3 regions of the Planococcus kocurii genome follow, and region 3 is predicted to be linked to each of the others. Evidence: predicted binding sites of a transcription regulator. Region 3 holds the regulator's gene; each other region holds the start of a gene.

Evidence for each region. Region 3 encodes CtsR, which represses protease genes until heat stress. Its sites were predicted from a motif close to ATGGTCAATAAAGGTCAAACA; they were not measured.
Region 1: the regulator CtsR is predicted to act here: its motif matches at 2,770-2,790, upstream of clpP (ATP-dependent Clp endopeptidase proteolytic subunit ClpP).
Region 2: the regulator CtsR is predicted to act here: its motif matches at 2,140-2,160, upstream of AUO94_RS13595 (ATP-dependent Clp protease ATP-binding subunit).

What each region holds. Positions count from the first base shown of each region.
Region 1 covers NZ_CP013661.2:635,558-642,482, reverse strand. The annotation lists gene AUO94_RS03315 (gluconeogenesis factor YvcK family protein) at 1-705, shown strand, start outside; gene whiA (DNA-binding protein WhiA) at 729-1,679, shown strand; gene AUO94_RS03305 (HPr family phosphocarrier protein) at 1,731-1,988, shown strand; gene clpP (ATP-dependent Clp endopeptidase proteolytic subunit ClpP) at 2,081-2,692, opposite strand; tRNA gene AUO94_RS03295 (tRNA-Arg) at 2,865-2,936, shown strand; gene AUO94_RS03290 (glutaredoxin family protein) at 3,442-3,672, shown strand; gene AUO94_RS17500 (sugar-binding transcriptional regulator) at 3,780-4,823, shown strand; gene gap (type I glyceraldehyde-3-phosphate dehydrogenase) at 4,824-5,831, shown strand; gene AUO94_RS03275 (phosphoglycerate kinase) at 5,943-6,925, shown strand, end outside.
Region 2 covers NZ_CP013661.2:2,795,261-2,802,185, reverse strand. The annotation lists gene AUO94_RS13595 (ATP-dependent Clp protease ATP-binding subunit) at 1-2,121, opposite strand, end outside; gene AUO94_RS13590 (metal-sulfur cluster assembly factor) at 2,276-2,584, opposite strand; gene AUO94_RS13585 (prolyl oligopeptidase family serine peptidase) at 2,650-3,417, opposite strand; gene AUO94_RS13580 (Cof-type HAD-IIB family hydrolase) at 3,577-4,383, shown strand; gene AUO94_RS13575 (DegV family protein) at 4,404-5,255, shown strand; gene AUO94_RS13570 (CoA-disulfide reductase) at 5,269-6,603, shown strand; gene AUO94_RS13565 (alpha-amylase family glycosyl hydrolase) at 6,667-6,925, opposite strand, start outside.
Region 3 covers NZ_CP013661.2:1,661,217-1,668,141, forward strand. The annotation lists gene AUO94_RS08270 (ATP-dependent Clp protease ATP-binding subunit) at 1-466, opposite strand, end outside; gene AUO94_RS08275 (protein-arginine kinase McsB) at 463-1,554, opposite strand; gene AUO94_RS08280 (UvrB/UvrC motif-containing protein) at 1,544-2,077, opposite strand; gene AUO94_RS08285 (CtsR family transcriptional regulator) at 2,090-2,560, opposite strand; gene AUO94_RS17790 (hypothetical protein) at 3,045-3,308, shown strand; gene AUO94_RS17795 (hypothetical protein) at 3,338-3,484, opposite strand; rRNA gene rrf (5S ribosomal RNA) at 3,801-3,916, opposite strand; rRNA gene AUO94_RS08300 (23S ribosomal RNA) at 4,056-6,925, opposite strand, start outside.

The DNA.
Region 1 (6,925 bases), 1.0 Mb from region 3:
ATGCTCGCGGCATTGACGGATATTACAGGCGACTTTTCCCATGCAGTCCGCGAAATGAGTCGTGTATTAAGTGTCAATGGCACGGTTTTACCTGCCGCCAACCAAATTGTTACGCTTAGCGCAGAGCTAGAAGATGGGACGATTATAAAAGGGGAATCCAAAATTCCTGCCTATTTACAGCCAATTAAAAGTGTGTTTATTGAACCACATGATGTTAAAGCCTTGCCTGCAACAATTGCAGCAATTAAAAATGCAGACGTAATTGTTGTGGGTCCAGGTTCTTTATACACCAGTATTTTGCCGAACTTGTTAGTGAAAGATATTAAAAAAGCAGTCATAGCTGCTAAGGCAAAGAAAATATACATCTGTAATTTAATGACACAAGCAGGGGAGACTTATCAATATACAGCCTCTGACCATGTTCAAGCACTTTACAATCATGTCGGAGAAAAATTTCTAGATGCTATTCTAATTGATAAAGTCCAAATGCCGTCTAACATTGCAGAACGTTACGAAAAAGAGAAAGCATGGCCTGTTGAGTATGACGAAGAGCGCCTGAAAAAAATGGGTCTCGAAGTCTACAGAAAAGACATTGCTAATATCTCTGGAGAAACTGTACGTCACGAGCCGACGAAAGTTGCAGAATGGTTATTCGAATATGCTGATGGCCGTGCTAGTGAAGATTCGAAGCAGTTGTATTTTTGACGCTTTGAAAGGAGGAACGAATTTTGTCTTTTGCATCCGAAACAAAAAAAGAAATGACACAAATAGAGATAGATGATTGCTGCGGCAAAGCAGAGCTTTCCGCAATGATCCGGATGAATGGCACTCTATCGTTTTCCAATCGGCAATTGAGCCTGGATATTCAAACTGAGAATGCGGCGATCGCCCGCCGTATTTACACGTTATTAAAACGTTTTTACAAAACTTATCCCGTCGAATTGCTGGTTAGAAAAAAGATGCGCTTAAAAAAGAATAATATTTACATTTGTAGAATCCGAGAAGGCGCTAAGCATATTCTCGAAGATCTCGAAATTTTGACTGAAGGATTTCAATTCCAGCACCAGATTGTCAAGTCGCTGATTGAAAAGAACTGTTGCAAACGTTCGTATATCCGAGGTGCCTTTTTAGCTGGAGGATCTGTCAATAATCCTGAAACGTCATCTTACCATCTCGAAATTTACTCGCTCTACAAAGACCATGCAGACTCGTTAGTTGAATTAATGAACGAATTTCGTTTGAATAGCAAAACGATTGAACGTAAAAAAGGATTTGTGACTTACCTGAAAGAAGCAGAAAAAATTTCTGATTTTCTAAGCATTACAGGCGCACATTCTGCTTTATTGAAATTTGAGGATGTTCGAATTATTCGAGATATGCGTAATAGCGTTAATCGGTTAGTAAATTGTGAAACCGCTAACTTAAACAAAACCATCGATGCGGCATTGCGGCAAGTAGAAAATATTCGATTTATCGACCAAACAATTGGCATTGACCAATTGCCTGAAAGACTACGTGAAATCGCCAGACTCCGGGTAGAGTGTCAAGATGTGACGTTAAAAGAGCTAGGGGAAATGGTATCGGGCGGAACCGTCAGCAAGTCGGGGGTAAACCATCGTCTGCGAAAAATTGATGAGATTGCAGCATCCCTGAGAAATGGAGAAATGATCGGCCGCTAGCTAGGCTGTTCGTTTATATAGAAGAGAGTTGAGTTTTGGAGGAGGATCCGTATGGTTGAAAAACAAGTAAAAGTACGATTAAAATCAGGTCTTCAAGCAAGACAAGCAGCGTTATTTGTTCAAGAAGCAAATCGATACAGCGCAGATGTTTATTTGGAAAAAGACAATAAGAAAGTAAACGCCAAAAGTATTATGGGAATTATGAGCTTGGCAATTAGTAAAGGAACAGAAGTCACCATTTCTGCAGAAGGCTTGGATGAAGAAAAAGCGGTTCAGTCTTTATCGGAGATTATTGAAAAAGAAGCGTAAAAAAGCAGCAATCTATTATTTCAAGTAACTTCCACAAACGAAACGTATAAAAAAACTCACAGTCAAAGATGACTGTGAGTTTTTTGCTTGATTTAGTTTTCTTTTTTGTGGTTTTCAGGCAATTTGCTACGTGTAATCACTTGGTCGATTAAGCCGTATTCAAGTGCGCGTTCTGCTGTCATGAAGTTATCGCGATCTGTATCTTTAGCGATAACTTCGATTGGCTGACCTGTACGCTCAGAAAGAATCTGGTTTAATTTTTCGCGAAGGTGAAGAATGCGTTTTGCTGCAATTTCGATTTCAGTCGCTTGTCCTTGGGCACCACCAAGCGGTTGGTGAATCATTACTTCAGCATTTGGAAGTGCAAGGCGTTTGCCTTTTGTTCCTGCTGCAAGTAGGAAAGCACCCATTGAAGCAGCCATACCGATACAGATTGTTTGAACGTCTGGACGGATAAACTGCATCGTATCATAAATCGCCATACCAGCTGTGATACTACCACCTGGGCTGTTAATGTAGATTGAAATATCCTTATCTGGATCTTCTGCTTCAAGGAATAGAAGTTGCGCCACAATAGAGTTTGCAACGTTATCATCAATTGCACTACCTAGCATAATGACGCGGTCTTTTAACAAACGTGAGTAAATATCGTAAGCACGTTCGCCTCGGCTAGTTTGTTCGATTACTGTAGGAATTAAGTTCATAGAATAGTTCCTCCTCGATTAAGTGTTTTACAAACAATGCTGAAAGTTCTCTCAGCTGTACTATTATCATACACATCATGGTCAATGAAGGTCAAATCTAACGAATCAAAAAAACGGACTTGATTATGTTAAAATATTTTTGTATAATAGAAAAGTCGCTAATAGCGAAAACGCCCTCGTAGTGTAATGGATCACACGTAAGATTCCGGTTCTTGAGATGGAGGTTCGATTCCTTCCGAGGGCATAAGAAAAGCACAACAACTCGTTGAATCCGGAAAAAGCCTATTCAACTAAAATCTATTGTTCTAAAGTTGAGAAATGCCCCTTTGCCTTAATTGGTAAAGGGGTGTTTTTTACTTTTGGCTGTATTTTTTGATTTCAAAAAACCAAAGAGAAAAGGGAAGTTTAAAAGAGCCGGTAGAAAGGGAAATGACTAATAGCTTATACTAGTAGAGAAAAGCAACAGGTGAGCAAATTACTGATTCTTATTGTCATCGTATCTATTGGTAGTGAAGCAGCGATTCTCGTACCAATATAATGGCTTCATGCACCTTAAAGAAGAGAGTAACGAGTTTTAAGCACAAATTGAAATTTAGTAACAGTGTACACTTGATTTACTACCTAACTTAGTAGAAACAATGGAAAGCTCTGTTGATCAATAGTAACGTGTTATTGATTGTCTAACAGATATCGGTTTGGAGAAAGCTTCACCAGTAACTTCATACTTTTATTTAGAAAGAAGGAGACAGATGTACACTTTATACACGCGTTCTAATTGCCCTCTTTGCGATGAAGCCAAATTGATGATTGCACTAGTCAACGAGGAGGTACCATTGCCTTACACAGAAGTAGATATCGAAAGTGATGAAGCCTTACACGAAAAATACATGATGATGATTCCTGTATTAGAAAAAAACAATCGCGTATTGGTGTATGGCAATATTGGTTATGTTGAATTACTAGAAGCGTTAGAAACTTAACGCTTCTTTTTATTTGCAATTAAAAGAAAGATTAGGTAGAATGAATTTAGTGGGACGCACAATTAATTAGTGGGACAAAAAACGTCCAGATAGAATGGAGTGAACCTATGGATGCATTATCTGTCGCTCAGCAAAAGTTGATGCCGGAAATGTCCGAACTCCTGAAAAAACGTTATCAAATTTTACAGATTATCAACTTGGAACAGCCAATCGGTAGGCGAACTTTGAGTGAAGTTGCCGGTTTGACAGAGCGAGAAATTAGAAAAGACACGGATTTACTACGCAATCAGCAATTGATTGAAATGAAAACAGCGGGCATGACAGTTACTTCGCAAGGATTGGAAGTGCTAGAGAAGCTAAAAGTTTTTGTGCGTGAAATGTCTGGACTGACAGATATGGAAATACAGCTACAGGAAATTCTAGGAATTACGAAAGTTGTGATCTTACCGCAAGATAGCGATGAAATTCCAGCAGTGAAGTCCCATATTGGTAAAGAGGCTGCTCGTTTTTTGGAAACGTTGTTTGCTCGCTATAAGAAAATCGCTGTTACTGGCGGTAGCACAATGGCGGCTATCTCGAAAGAACTAACGAACGTAAAGCCGGACAAAGCGCTGCAATTTATCGCTGCACGCGGTGGACTGGGAGAAGATGTTTTGCACCAAGCAAATACGATTGCAGCTGCATTTGCCGAAAAAACAGGTGGTTCATTTAAGACGCTATACTTGCCTGATCATTTGAGTGCAGAAGCATTTGCCATGATGATGAAAGAACCAGTGATTAAAGAAATGATGGATTTGTACGATCAAACAGATGTTGTCGTCCACGGGATTGGCAATGCAGGAGAGATGGCGGTTCGTCGGCACTCTTCTACTGAAGAAGTTGAAAAGATTCATTCAGGCGGAGCGATTAGTGAGGCTTTCGGCTATTATTTCGATAAAGACGGAAAAATTGTTTATCGCATTCGAACGGCGGGCATTCAATTAGAGCAGGTGCAAAAAGCGACAACTGTTTTGGCAGTTGCCGGTGGTGAATCTAAAGCAAGAGCGATTTTATCGTACGCTAAAAACGCAGCGAGTCCGACAGTGTTGATCACAGACGAAGGTGCTGCACGAAAAATTATGGAATTGACTAAAAAATTGGAGGAATACTAAATGACTTTAAAATTAGCAATTAACGGATTTGGACGTATAGGACGCATTGTATTTCGTGAAGCTTTAACAAATGACGAAGTAGAAGTGGTAGCAGTAAACGATTTGACAGACGCAAAAATGTTGGCACATCTTTTGAAATACGATTCTGTTCATGGTATTTTAGACGCTGAAGTTTCAGTTGATGGCGACAACATTGTTGTTAACGGCAAAACAATCCGCGTATTCTCTGAAAAAGATCCAGCTAACCTTCCTTGGGGAGAGCATGGCATAGACATCGTTGTTGAATCTACTGGATTCTTCACGGATGCTGCTTCTGCTTCTAAACACATCGAAGCCGGCGCTAAAAAAGTAATCGTTTCAGCACCAGGCAAAAACGGCATGAAGACACTTGTTATGGGTGTTAACCACGAAACATATGATCCGAAAGAGCATCATGTGATTTCAAATGCTTCATGTACAACAAACGGTCTTGCAGGAATGGCGAAAGTATTGAACGAGCGTTTCGGTATCAAACATGCAATGATGACAACGATCCACTCTTACACAAATGACCAAATTCTTTTAGACTCTCCGCACAGTGACTTCCGTCGTGCGCGTGCAGCTGCAGAATCAATGATTCCGACAACTACTGGTGCAGCTTTAGCAGTTGCAAAAGTATTGCCTGAATTAGAAGGCAAAATTGATGGAATGGCGATCCGCGTTCCAACACCAAACGTTTCACTTATCGATTTAGTTGCTCATCTTGAAAAAGACGTAACTGTCGAAGAAGTGAACAAAGCATTAAAAGATGCAGCAGAAAACGAATTAAAAGGATTCATGGACTACAGCGAATTGCCGCTAGTATCTAGAGACTATAACGGCAACACAGCATCAGCTACAATCGATGGTCTTTCAACGATGATGGTTGGCGATAACATGGTTAAAGTTCTTTCATGGTACGATAACGAATCTGGTTACTCAGGCCGTTGTATCGACCTTGCGCTTCACATGTACAAAACGGGCTTATAATCCCGAAATCATAGCTTAATTACCAATGAACCTCTATAATAAAAGAGGGTAAAAGGGGCGGGGAACTTACCCCGCTCCTTATTTTTTTGAATACAAATAGGAGGTATTTTCATGCAGCAGAAAATGACCATGAAAGATTTGGATTTGAAAGGAAAACGGGTATTTTGCCGTGTCGATTTTAACGTACCGATGTCAGATGGTAAAGTGACGGATGATACGAGAATCCGTGCAGCTGTACCGACGATCGAATATTTAGTCAACCAAGGCGCTAAAGTAATTTTGGCTAGCCATTTAGGTCGTCCGAAAGGCCAAGTCAATGAAGAAATGCGACTGGCTGCAACAGGCTTTCGTTTAGGCGAATTGTTACATAAAGAAGTGAAAAGCCTGGACGAATCAATCGGCGAAAAAGTAGAACAGGACATTTCAACGATGCAAGAAGGCGACATCATCTTACTTGAGAACGTCCGCTTCCATGAAGGTGAAGAAAAAAATGACGACAAACTTGCACAAGCATTTGCTTCGCTAGCAGACGTTTTCGTTAACGATGCATTTGGAGCAGCTCATCGTGCTCATGCTTCAACAGCAGGCATTGCGAGTCATTTACCGGCGGTATCAGGCTTACTGTTAGAAAAAGAGTTAGAGGTTTTAGGCAAAGCTTTGTCTGAGCCAGAACGTCCGTTCACGGCAATAATCGGCGGCGCGAAAGTAAAAGACAAAATCGGCGTCATTGATCATTTGTTAGATAAGGTAGATAATTTAATTATTGGCGGAGGGTTGTCGTATACGTTTATCAAAGCGCAAGGTTACGAGATCGGAAACTCTCTTGTTGAAGAAGATAAATTAGATTTGGCTAACTCATTTATTGAAAAAGCAAAACAAAAAGGCGTTAAATTTTATTTGCCAGTAGATGCAACTGTAGCTAACGAATTTTCAAAAGATGCCGAAACCAAAAGTGTGAAAATCACGGAAATCCCAGCTGACTGGATGGGCTTAGACATTGGTCCTGAAACGGTAGCGTTATATGCGGATGTTATTAAAAATTCGAAGTTGATTATTTGGAATGGACCGATGGGTGTTTTTGAAATGCCTGCATT
Region 2 (6,925 bases), 1.1 Mb from region 3:
AACAATTTGCTTATTATCGTCCATGGTTAATTCCAATTCGGTATGGGCAACAATTCCGCCTCCAATTAATTCCCGGGCAATATTTGTTTCAATCGTACGCTGGATAAAGCGTTTTAATGGTCGCGCACCAAACACCGGATCGGTTCCTGCTTCAACGATATAGTCAATAACTGAATCATCTACGGTTAGTTTGATTTGTTGTTTACTCATACGAACGGCTAGTTCAGCAATCATTTTCTTCGCTATGCCATAAAAATGTGCGTTGTTAAGTGCGTGGAAAATAACAATATCATCGATACGGTTCAATAACTCAGGTTTAAAATGTCTGCGCAATTCTCCCATCACAATGTCTTCAATATCGTGTTCATTGCTCGCATCGTTAATATAGGCAGAACCAATATTAGAAGTCATAATGACTACCGTGTTGGAGAAGTTAACTAATCGTCCTTGGCTGTCAGTGATACGGCCGTCGTCTAATATCTGCAGTAAAATATTGGCAACATCCGGGTGTGCTTTTTCAATTTCATCGAGCAATACAACGGAGTACGGATTCCGGCGAACGGCTTCTGTTAGTTGGCCACCTTCTTCGTAACCGATGTATCCAGGAGGTGCCCCGACCAAACGTGACACACTGTGTTTTTCCATATACTCTGACATATCGATTCGAATAAAATGATCTTCCGAATCAAATAGATTTGCGGCCAGCGATTTTGCTAACTCTGTTTTTCCTACGCCTGTAGGTCCAAGGAAAATAAAAGAGCCAATCGGTTTTCTTTCGTCTTTAATACCCGCACGCGCTCTCCATACAGCTTCTGTAACCAGTTCGACTGCTTTGTCTTGACCAATTACTCGCTCTTTTAACGTCTCACCTAAACGCAATAACTTTTCACGTTCACCTTCTACTAATTTTGTTACCGGAATTCCAGTCCACCTTGCGACAATTCCTGCAATTTCTTCTTCCGTTACTTCTTCGCGCAGTAAGCGCTCAGTACCCTCTTGTTCTAAAGCGGCTTCTAGTGCGACTAATTCTTTTTCGAGTTCGGGAATTTTGCCATGCTGTAAGACAGCCGCCGCATTTAAATCATAACGATTTTCAGCATCTTCTAATTGTCTGCGGAATTGGTCTAATTGCTCACGTTTTTGTTGAATTTTTTTCAATGATTCTTTTTCTTCCGTCCATTGACTTCTCATGCCAGATGAAGAGTCGCGCAGTTCAATAATTTCTTTACGCAAGGTGTCGAGTCGCGCTTTGCTTGCTACGTCTTTTTCTTTCATTAAGGCTTGCTCTTCAATTTCTAGCTGCATCAGACGACGCGTCACTTCATCAAGTTCTTGAGGCATTGAATCGATTTCTGTACGAATCATCGCACAAGCTTCATCAATCAAATCAATGGCTTTATCAGGCAAAAAGCGTTCTGTAATGTAGCGGTCCGACATAGCAGCCGCTGCGACAATCGCACGGTCATGAATTCGAACAGCATGATGTAGTTCAAAACGTTCTTTTAAGCCACGCAAAATCGATACCGTATCTTCAACAGATGGTTCGCGCACCAGTACTTGTTGAAAACGTCGTTCTAAAGCCGGATCTTTTTCGATATGCATGCGATACTCATCTAGCGTAGTCGCACCAATGCAATACAGTTCTCCTCTTGCAAGCATGGGCTTCAGCATATTCCCTGCATCCATTGCTCCTTCGGTTTTCCCTGCTCCAACAATCGTATGAATTTCGTCGATAAACAAAATAATCTGACCTTCGCTATCTTTTACTTGCTTTAAAACGGCTTTTAATCGTTCTTCAAATTCTCCACGGTATTTAGCACCAGCAATTAACGCACTCATGTCGAGTTCGTAAATGGTTCGGTTTTTTAATCCTTCTGGTACGTCGTTACGAACAATGCGTTGAGCTAATCCCTCAACAATTGCTGTTTTACCAACACCTGGTTCACCAATCAACACGGGGTTATTTTTTGTTTTACGCGATAAAATTCGAATCACATTACGGATTTCCTGATCTCTACCGATAACAGGATCCATTTTTCCTGATTGCGCTTGTTCAACCATATTCCGGCCAAACTGCTCCAATGGAGATTTTTGTTCTTCGTTATTTTGGGATTGAACCATTTTATCCACTCCTTTAAAAGTTTGACTATCTTTGACTAATTAAATTATAGCTAATTATTCACTGTTAAGCAATTATTTCGACCTTTTTTTAGTACTCGTATCAAACAAAAAAACCTCACTGGAATAAATCCAATGAGGGTTTTTTACGTACTATTTATCGAACGCCAAGTGCCATTTTTGCATAGCGTGACATATGTTCTTTGCCCCATACTGGCTGCCAGACGATTTTTACATCGACTTCTTCTACTTCAGGTAGTTCATACAAAGCAGTTTTAACCATTTGCACGATCTGTGGTCCCATTGGACAACCCATAGACGTTAACGTCATCGTCACTACGGCAAAACCATCTTCTGTCAACATTACATCATAGATAAGCCCAAGATTAACAATATCGACTCCTAGTTCAGGATCGATTACTGTTTCTAACGCACCCATCATACTATCTTTCATATCTTGATCCATCTAAATCCCTCCCTTACTATTAAAACTATCTTAACAAACTTCATATGAAAATGGAATCGACATGCTTAGTTAGATAAATACTTCGCGAGCCATTCTGTCGCTTCAAGCATCCCTTTTCGACTTACTGCATGTCCCGCTTCTCTTTCCCGAGTAAAGGTTATTTTTTCTGGTACCGCTTCGTAATGCTTCTTAAGTTCTTTATACAAGCGATAAGTTGGTTCAAAAGGTACCGTCATATCTTGTTCGCCGTGCCAAAAATAAATGGGACGGCCATTAAATTTCGCTTGATGTTGAACGCTGTCAAAAATCGCTAAAGTCGAAAGCATCCGTTCACGTTCTTCTTCACTAACTGGCAGCTTGAATCCTCTTGATTCATATTGGGCCATTTGTGCTTGCGCTAATTCTACATAATTCCCTGCACCCATCATTACTGCAGCTACTGAAATCCACGGATAAACTGTCATTGCTCCTAGAGTGGTAATCCCACCCATAGAAGTGCCACCTACTCCTGGTTCTCCAACTACTAAATCTTGCTTGTGCAGTTCTTTTTGTAAAAAGGCTAATTCTTCTATAGACGTCAGAACAATTTCCCAAAATCGCAGGCTGATCTGAACATTATCCAATCCTTCACTTCGTTCACCGTGAAGATGCGCATCCGGCAAAATTACACGAAGTCCTTTTTCAGCCAATTGGTAAGCGTAATGCAAGTTATGTTCTTTTGCACTCGTATGGCCATGAAAAAAGACAACTGTTGGCAATGCGACTTTTTCGCATTGATCTGGTGTTATATGAAGCAACGGTATGTGCCCCCAAATTTGTCGTTGAACTCTCAACTAAAATCACTTCCTTCACCTCTAATCGTACCAATCTTCTCGATTCCCAGCAAACGCCAATTCTCTCTAGCGAAAAGTCTTTTCCTCCTCTGAAATTTTTGACGAATCGCTTGTACTATCGCTACACTAGGAATAGATAGAAAGGAGACGGCTATTTTTATGAAACAACATTTAATTGTTCTTGATTTAGACGGCACATTATTGACCGACCAGAAAGTTATTTCCCCGAAAACAAAACGAACGTTAAATAAAGCAATGGAAGCAGGACATGAGGTAATGATTGCTACGGGTCGACCTTATCGTTCAAGCGAAACTTTCTATAAAGAGCTAGGACTAACAACCCCCATCGTCAATTTTAACGGTGCATTTGTCCACCATCCTACAAACAATCATTGGGGAACACACCATACACCAATCGGATTGAACGTTGTCCATGAAGTGGTAGAGTCTATGCATAACTTTGATTTCCATAATATCGTGGCAGAGGTCTTGGACGATGTGTATGTCCACCATCATGACGAAAAACTTATGGATATTTTCCGCTTCGGTGATCCTACAATCACAACTGGAGATTTACGCAATTACTTAAAAACAGATCCGACGTCTATTTTGATTCATGCTCCATATGAACGCGTACAGGAAATCCATGACCATTTATCTTCTGTACATGCAGAAGTAATCGATCATCGCCGGTGGGGAGCTCCGTGGCACGTGATTGAAATTGTGAAAAGTGGGATGAGTAAAGCCGTTGGACTAGATCGTGTTTCCAAATCAATGGGCATTGCACGAGAAAACATTATTGCTTTTGGTGACGAAGACAATGATCTTGAAATGATCGATTTTGCAGGAGTCGGTGTTGCCATGGGCAATGCCATTGAACCGTTAAAAACGATTGCCAATGAAATCACGTTAACTAATAACGATGATGGCATTGCTGAGTTGTTACTAGAGCGGTTGAAGCTGTAACTACAAAAGGGGGATTGACTATGAGACTATTTGCTGACAGCGCATCTGATCTGCCAAAAGACTTTTTCGAAAATGAAAATGTTGTTTTATTGCCGCTTCGTGTTCATATTGGAGATCAGGATTTCGAAGACATTCGAGGCATTCAATCCATTAAAGTGTTCGATGCAATTCGTGGTGGTGATCAACCTAAAACATCCCAAGTTTCACCTGAAGAAATGTGGTCAGCTTTTGAACAGCTGGCAAAAGACAAAGACGAGGGCTATTATATTGCCTTTTCTTCTGAGCTATCAGGTACTTATAATACAGCCGTAATGGTGGCGGATCAGGTACGTGAAGAATACCCGGATTTGAAGCTAACAATACTAGATTCAAAAGCCGCTTCGCTCGGCTACGGACTGTTAGTAAAAGAAGCCGCAAAATTGCGCTCCGCTGGACAGCCTCTCGAAACTATTATTAAGAAAACTCGTTTGATGATTGATCATTTAGAAAGTCTGTTTACTGTAGAAGACTTAGATTATATGGCTAAAGGCGGCCGCATTTCCAAAGGTAGCGCTTTTGTTGGCGGGTTATTAAATATTAAGCCATTGCTTCACGTAGAAGATGGCAAACTTGTACCGATTGAAAAACTTCGAGGACGTAAAAAAGTGATCAAACGGATGATTGACCTAATGAGAGAACGCGGAACTCAATTAGATCAACAGACAATTGCCATTAGCCACGGTGACGACGCAGAGTTTGCGGCTTTACTAAAACAGGAGATTGAAAGCAACTTCCACCCGCAATCCGTTGAAGTCCATATGATTGGTTCGGTCATTGCTGCACATACGGGTCCTGGTACACTGGCAGTATTTTTCTTCAATACAATTGACTAGGAGCTGATTGACGATGAACAAAATAGTTATTGTAGGCGCAGTTGGCGGAGGCGCTACTGCCGCAGGTCAACTGCGCTTCTATGATCCAGACGTGCAGATTATTGTTTTTGATCGTGATTCGACGATGTCTTATGCAGCATGTGGAACGCCGTATGTTATAGGCGGTGTCATCGAAGATGAAGAGTCAATCATTATGACCGATCCCAAACGATTTAAGAAAAAACGAGATATCGATGTTCACATGAGACACGAAGTAATCGCAATCGATCGAGCAGCCAAAAAAGTGCTTGTGCACAACCTGGAAACTGGCGAACAATTTGAAGAGTCGTACGATGCCTTAATCTTAGCTCCAGGTGGTTCTGCGATTGTTCCTAAAATCGAAGGTCTAGATACATCGAAAGTCTTTACCTTACGCAATTTTGAAGACATGCAAAAAATTGACCAGTTCATCAAAACTGCACAACCCAAAAATTGCGTCGTTTCAGGTGGTGGCTTTATCGGGCTAGAAATGGCAGAAAACCTTAAAAACATTGGCTTGGACGTTTCTTTAGTGCATAGATCCCCAACCATTATGTCTATTTTGGATACCGATATTTCATTAATGATTGAGAAAGAACTGGCACTTCAAGATGTTAAATTAATTACTGGAACAGAGATCAAAAAAACGGAAGGCAAAACCATCCACCTGTCAAATGGCATTGACATACAAGCAGATTTCATTATTATGAGTGTTGGTTTGAGACCGAATACTAGACTGGCTATGAAAGCGGGCTTAACAATTGGTGAAACTGACGGTATTCAAACAAATGAATTTATGCAAACAAATGATCCATCGATTTACGCCATTGGAGATGCTTCAGAGAATTTTGATATGGTAACGGGAGATCCCAAAAGAGTTCCACTTGCTTCTCCTGCGCATCGTCAAGCATTTATCGCAGCGAGTCACCTTACGGGCAACAAGGTAGCGAAAAAAGGTTTGCTCGGAACTTCCGTCTTGAAAATTTTCTCATTAACTGCTGCAATGACAGGGTTAAACGAAAAAGCGATTCAAGATAAAAATTTAGCTTTTGCTACAGTGACGCATACCGGCAATTCGAATGCGGGTTATTATCCTGATCATTCCGAAATCACGTTAAAAGTCCATTACGATCCACAAACCCGTAAGATTTTAGGGGCACAATGTATTGGTGGCAAAGGCGTTGACAAGCGAATCGATGTCATTGTGACAGCAATCTACGGGGGGTTGACGATTGACGATTTGCAGGCACTCGAACTTTGCTATGCACCTCCCTATTCATCGCCGAAAGACCCAATTAATATGGTAGGTTATAAAGCATTAAGTAAATAATGCCAATATCAAAAACAGGCAGAAAAAGCGGATTGCTTTTTCTGCCTGTTTTATTTTTTCGGATTATTTCGGATTTTTCTCAACTGTCGACTGTTTCGCTGCATCTGCTTTACGTTGTTTGCCTTTACGCCAAACAAACCACAAGAACATCATGAACACAACATACATAACAACTAGCGTTGCAATGTACGCAGAGTTGAGTTTACTTTCTTCTGTTACGTGGAACACTTCCGCGATTTCTCGATCTTGTGTTATTCGGTAATCCCCATTATCTCCTTGGCGAATAATATCACTTTCAAATAATCCACGTAATTCCTGTCCT
Region 3 (6,925 bases):
TCGGACTCGTACCTGTTGATGCCTGCTCATTGCTCCCTAGAAGCTGCAACACTTGCTGGCGCGCCTTATTCAAGCTAACACCTGCATTTCCTAACACACGAGCCGCAACGCCTTCTCCTTCACGAATAAGCGCTAACAGTAAATGCTCTGTACCTATATAAGAATGGCCCAATTTACGGGACTCATCAACTGACAACTCAATCACTTTTTTTGCTCTTGGCGTGTAATGAACGATTGGACCAACGTCTTTTTCGCCAACACCCACTAATTCTTTAACACCTTCTTCGATCAACTGTGTGTTCACTTCAATCGCTTCTAGAGCTTTTGCGGCAATACCGCCACCTTCACGAATCAAACCGAGAAGAATATGCTCTGTACCGATTGATTCATGTTTCATGCGAATGGCCTCTTCTTGAGCTAATTGAAGAACTTTTTGTGCGCGTTGTGTAAATCGATTAAACATCATGCAAGATCCTCTCCTTCACTATTCATATCTATTTTATTCAATCGCTCCCGGAACAACTTTGCCCGGGCAAAGTCACGTTCTTTCGGTTGCAGTGGCTTGTCTGCATATTGCTGCAGAAATGCTGGCTGCATAAAAATCATTAATTCATTCAAAATCGACATATTCATATTTTGAATCATCTTTAAATCAATACCCAATCGAACATCTGACAGACAAGTCGCAGCTTCTTCCGTCGTCAGCAGTCTCGAATGGGTAAGAACACCAAGCGAACGATACACCCGGTCCTCTAACATTAAAGGTGAGTTTAACAATATGGCTTCACGTGCTTTACGTTCTTGCTGGATAATCTGTTCTGTCATATTCTCCAAATCTTGAAGAATTTCATATTCTGATTTACCAAGCGTTAATTGATTGGATATTTGATAAACATTTCCTAACGCCTCGCTACCTTCTCCATAAATGCCACGTACTACCATACCAAGCCTTGAGATCGCGGGAATAATCCGTTGAATCTGATGAGACATAGTCAAAGCCGGTAAATGAAGCATAACCGAAGCTCTCATTCCAGTGCCAACATTGGTCGGACAGCTAGTCAGATACCCATACTTCTCATGAAAGGCATAAGACAAATTCTTTTCTAGTAACGTATCTAGTTCACTTGCTATTTGATAAGCTTTTTGAAGCTGAAATCCAGATTGCAAGCTTTGAATCCGCAAATGATCTTCTTCATTTACCATAATACTCAACTCTTCGTTTTCAGACAATAAAACAGAGCCCGGGTGATAGCTATTCATAAGGTAAGGACTAATTAAATGTTTTTCTACAAGTACTTCTTTTTGTAATTGGGCAAGTTCGTCAATATTGATATGGCTAAAAGTATAATCTAACTCACTACCTTTATCTAATAATACAGAGGAAATTTCTTTATCCACTTTAAGTGCTTCGTCTTCTGTAAAGGCATACGGGAACTTAAAATCATTCAAATTTCTAGCTAATCTAATTCTTGTACTCATTGCAATATCTACATTGCTACCATCATTGGCCATCCAGCTGCTTGCCCGAGGTTGGAGAAACCGTTCAACTGCCATCTGGTGAACCTCCCTCAAGCGTTACGTTTAATCGTTTTACCTCGTCTCTTAATCTTGCAGCTTCTTCAAATTCTTCTTCTTGAATTGATACCTGCATTTGCTTTCGAAGTTTTTCAATCTCTTTTTTAATTTTTAACGTTGATCCGTAAGAAGCGGGTATTTTTCCCGTATGTTCTGTATTGCCATTATGAAATCGCTTGAATATTTCATTGAGTTGTGACGAAAATGTATCATAACAGGAAGCACATCCAAATTTTCCAAGCTTTAGAAAATGTGAAAAAGTAAAGCCACAAGAAGGACAAATAGCCACTTCTTTTTTGGGCCTGCTAATAGTCGCTTGCGAATTAGGGAACCAATTCGATAATAGTTGGTGAATAGCTAATGGATCCTGTTCAAAAGCAATATTGATACTATGATTTTCAGCAGCACAGATATGGCATAACTGAAGCTCCATCACCTGTCCTAGCTGCTGTTTTTTCACTATTACTGATGCAGAACGTTCTCCGCACTGGGTACAAATCATCTTTTCACCTCTTTAAGTGTTCGATTCATATTTAATTGTAAAAAGCATCGCTATAAGAATCCGTGCACGGACTTCATCACGTATCGGAAGAGCCAACAGAAGAGTTGAACGATCTACTGCGCTTAGAATTAGTTTTGCCTCTCGTTTAGAAACAATCTCTTCATCCAGTAGCCTAAAAACAATGTCTTCTGCCATTACTTGAGTAGCTCCATGTTCCAACCTCTGTATTACTTCTGCAATTACGTCTGATTTTTGATGAAGTCTAATTCTCTTAATACGAATATATCCACCGCCGCCACGCTTACTTTCTACTAAATACCCACGATCAACAGTGAATCGAGTATTAATGACATAATTTATTTGAGAAGGAACACATTGAAATTTTTCAGCAACTTCACTGCGTTTAATTTCAATATGATCTCTCTCGCTTAATTCGATAACTTGTCTTAAATAACCTTCAATTACATCCGAAATGTTTCGCACCGTCTTCACCTCTTTAATACATAATATGATGAAATTGACTTTGACTATATTTGACTTAATTATACACCAAGCTTTTTAGAGATATCAAATAGTAAGTATCGAAAGGATTACTCACACCGATTGTAAACTTAAGTTCGACAACTAAAAAAGCCATTCGTAGTAAATTCACTATGTATTTTCCGACCAAAGAAAAATGGAGGAGCGATCACGGATGAACCGGTGATGGAAGCCTACCTGTGGCGCAAATTGCCAAACGTCTGAATCGCTTCCTGCAGCCAATTACAATGTCATCAATTTCCTGAAACCGAGCCACTCAACCCGCGATTATTAAACCTAGTCCCAAAAACAAGAAACTCTGTGGGCGCCTTTTAGTTGCTTTACCGAAGTAATAAAAAATCTATATCAGAAACTTGGTAGCTCAGGACTGAACACTAGAAGTCACTCTAGGCCACGCAGAGATGATTCCATTCGCACGCTCTAGCGCATGTTCAAAAGGCGGTTTCTTGATGTTGCCGCACCCAATACAAGGGAAACGAAAGCTCAACGGCTACCAGGAACGCCGATGCAAAAGGCGTTCCAACGGCATATTTCTGAAAGAAAAGCCAATTATCCTTCGTTCCAGAAAAAGTTCGAGCATATCCGAGGCAACACCATTGCAGGCGCTCCCCACAAAAGTGCAGTAATCACACGGGTTGAAAGACTGACGAAAGTGATCATCACCTTGGTACCTGCAGGACGTAAGCCGTGAGGTACTAAATCCCCGTTGAATAAATGGTTTCAAAGAGTTCCAAGAAATTTGTTTAATTCCATCAAGTTTGATTGTGGCAAGGAATTTTCCAATTGGAACCATAGTGCGACCGGTACGACATATCGATTTATTTTGCGGATATTGGCCCGCCTTCCCAGCGCGCCTTGAATGAACATTCCAATGAACTCCTTTGTAAAGATGGATTGCAGGCAGATGGATTAATCATTTCTACGATGACTGACTAACGGAATCAATTTTTAAAAAACCCTTGAAGCAATTCAGCTTCAAGACTCTTTAGTCACTGTTCTATTTCGAAATATCAGCTACATTTCTTATTGAAGTACTATCAGTAGACCCAATAAAGATGAAGGCATCATTCTTCATTTTCTTCAATAAACATACTTAACTTATCAACTACCATTTTTTATCGCGCTCTAATTTTTTCCATACAAAAAAGCCGTTACCGAAATCGGTAACGACTTTTTTTCATGTGCCCAGCGACGTCTTACTCTCACAGGGGGAAACCCCCAACTACCATCAGCGCAAAAGAGCTTAACTGCCGTGTTCGGGATGGGAACGGGTGTGGCCTCTTTGCCATCATCACTGGACTATTTGGTTTTGAAAGACAAGGTTTATTATACCAGTGGTACTGGTTTTTTTCAAGCTTTTTTTACAAAAACTTGGGCTTATTCTTTCAAAACTGGATAAACGACAGGTGAAACAAGCAAGTTTTTCGCATACAATGTGTTGGTTAAGTCCTCGATCGATTAGTATTCGTCAGCTGCACGTATCGCTACGCTTCCACCTCGAACCTATCTACCTCATCGTCTTTGAGGGATCTTACTTGCTTGCGCAATGGGAAATCTCATCTTGAGGGGGGCTTCGTGCTTAGATGCTTTCAGCACTTATCCCGGCCACACATAGCTACCCAGCGATGCCCTTGGCAGAACAACTGGTACACCAGCGGTGTGTCCATCCCGGTCCTCTCGTACTAAGGACAGCTCCTCTCAAATTTCCTGCGCCCGCGACGGATAGGGACCGAACTGTCTCACGACGTTCTGAACCCAGCTCGCGTACCGCTTTAATGGGCGAACAGCCCAACCCTTGGGACCGACTACAGCCCCAGGATGCGATGAGCCGACATCGAGGTGCCAAACCTCCCCGTCGATGTGGACTCTTGGGGGAGATAAGCCTGTTATCCCCGGGGTAGCTTTTATCCGTTGAGCGATGGCCCTTCCATGCGGAACCACCGGATCACTAAGCCCGTCTTTCGACCCTGCTCGACCTGTACGTCTCGCAGTCAAGCTCCCTTCTGCCTTTACACTCTACGAATGATTTCCAACCATTCTGAGGGAACCTTTGGGCGCCTCCGTTACTCTTTAGGAGGCGACCGCCCCAGTCAAACTGCCCGCCTGACACTGTCTCCCAAGCCGATCAGGCTTGTGGGTTAGAATTTCAATACAACCAGGGTAGTATCCCACTGACGCCTCCTCCGAAGCTAGCGCTCCGGAATCTCAGGCTCCTACCTATCCTGTACAAGTTGCACCAAAATTCAATATCAGGCTACAGTAAAGCTCCACGGGGTCTTTCCGTCCTGTCGCGGGTAACCTGCATCTTCACAGGTACTATAATTTCACCGAGTCTCTCGTTGAGACAGTGCCCAGATCGTTACGCCTTTCGTGCGGGTCGGAACTTACCCGACAAGGAATTTCGCTACCTTAGGACCGTTATAGTTACGGCCGCCGTTTACTGGGGCTTCAATTCGCACCTTCGCTTGCGCTAAGCACTCCTCTTAACCTTCCAGCACCGGGCAGGCGTCAGCCCCTATACGTCACCTTACGGTTTTGCAGAGACCTGTGTTTTTGCTAAACAGTCGCCTGGGCCTATTCACTGCGGCTCTCTCGGGCTATTCACCCTACCAGAGCACCCCTTCTCCCGAAGTTACGGGGTCATTTTGCCGAGTTCCTTAACGAGAGTTCACTCGCTCACCTTAGAATTCTCTTCTCGCCTACCTGTGTCGGTTTGCGGTACGGGCACCTCCCGCCTCGCTAGAGGCTTTTCTTGGCAGTGTGAAATCAGGGACTCAAGGGTAAACCCTCTTGCCGTCACAGCTCAACGTATTAGAAATGGGATTTGCCTCATTTCACGCCTCACTGCTTGGACGTGCACAACCAACGGCACGCTCTCCTTATCCTTCTGCGTCCCCCCATTGCTCAAACGGCGGGGAGGTGGTACAGGAATATCAACCTGTTGTCCATCGTCTACGCCTATCGGCCTCGACTTAGGTCCCGACTAACCCTGAGCGGACGAGCCTTCCTCAGGAAACCTTAGGCATTCGGTGGACGGGATTCTCACCCGTCTTTCGTTACTCATACCGGCATTCTCACTTCTAAGCGCTCCACCAGTCCTTCCGGTCTGACTTCAACGCCCTTAGAACGCTCTCCTACCACGGATCTCTAACGAGATCCATCCACAGCTTCGGTAATCCGTTTAGCCCCGGTACATTTTCGGCGCAGTGTCACTCGACCAGTGAGCTATTACGCACTCTTTAAATGATGGCTGCTTCTAAGCCAACATCCTGGTTGTCTAAGCAACGCCACATCCTTTTCCACTTAACGGATATTTGGGGACCTTAGCTGGTGGTCTGGGCTGTTTCCCTCTTGACTACGGATCTTATCACTCGCAGTCTGACTCCCAAGCATAAATCACTGGCATTCGGAGTTTGTCTGAATTCGGTAACCCGGGATGGGCCCCTAGTCCAAACAGTGCTCTACCTCCAGGATTCTCAATCTTGAGGCTAGCCCTAAAGCTATTTCGGAGAGAACCAGCTATCTCCAGGTTCGATTGGAATTTCTCCGCTACCCACACCTCATCCCCGCACTTTTCAACGTGCGTGGGTTCGGGCCTCCAGTAAGTGTTACCTTACCTTCACCCTGGACATGGGTAGATCACCTGGTTTCGGGTCTACAACTGCATACTCTGTCGCCCTATTCAGACTCGCTTTCGCTGCGGCTCCGCCTTCTCAGCTTAACCTTGCATGCAATCGTAACTCGCCGGTTCATTCTACAAAAGGCACGCCATCACCCATTAACGGGCTTTGACTACTTGTAGGCACACGGTTTCAGGATCTATTTCACTCCCCTTCCGGGGTGCTTTTCACCTTTCCCTCACGGTACTGGTTCACTATCGGTCACTAGGAAGTATTTAGCCTTGGGAGATGGTCCTCCCAGATTCCGACGGAATTTCACGTGTTCCGCCGTACTCAGGATCCACTCTGGAGGGATAGGGTTTTCGGCTACGGGGCTGTTACCCGCTGCGGCGGACCGTTCCAGGTCGCTTCGCCTAATCCTATCTTTTGTAACTCCGTATAGAGTGTCCTACAACCCCAAGAGGCAAGCCTCTTGGTTTGGGCTGATCCCGTTTCGCTCGCCGCTACTCAGGGAATCGCATTTGCTTTCTCTTCCTCCAGGTACTTAGATGTTTCAGTTCCCTGGGTCTGCCTTCTCATGTGCTATAGATTCACACATGGATACTACCCGATTAAAGGCAGTGGGTTCCCCCATTCGGAAATCTCCGGATCACAGCTCACTTACAGCTCCCCGAAGCATATCGGTGTT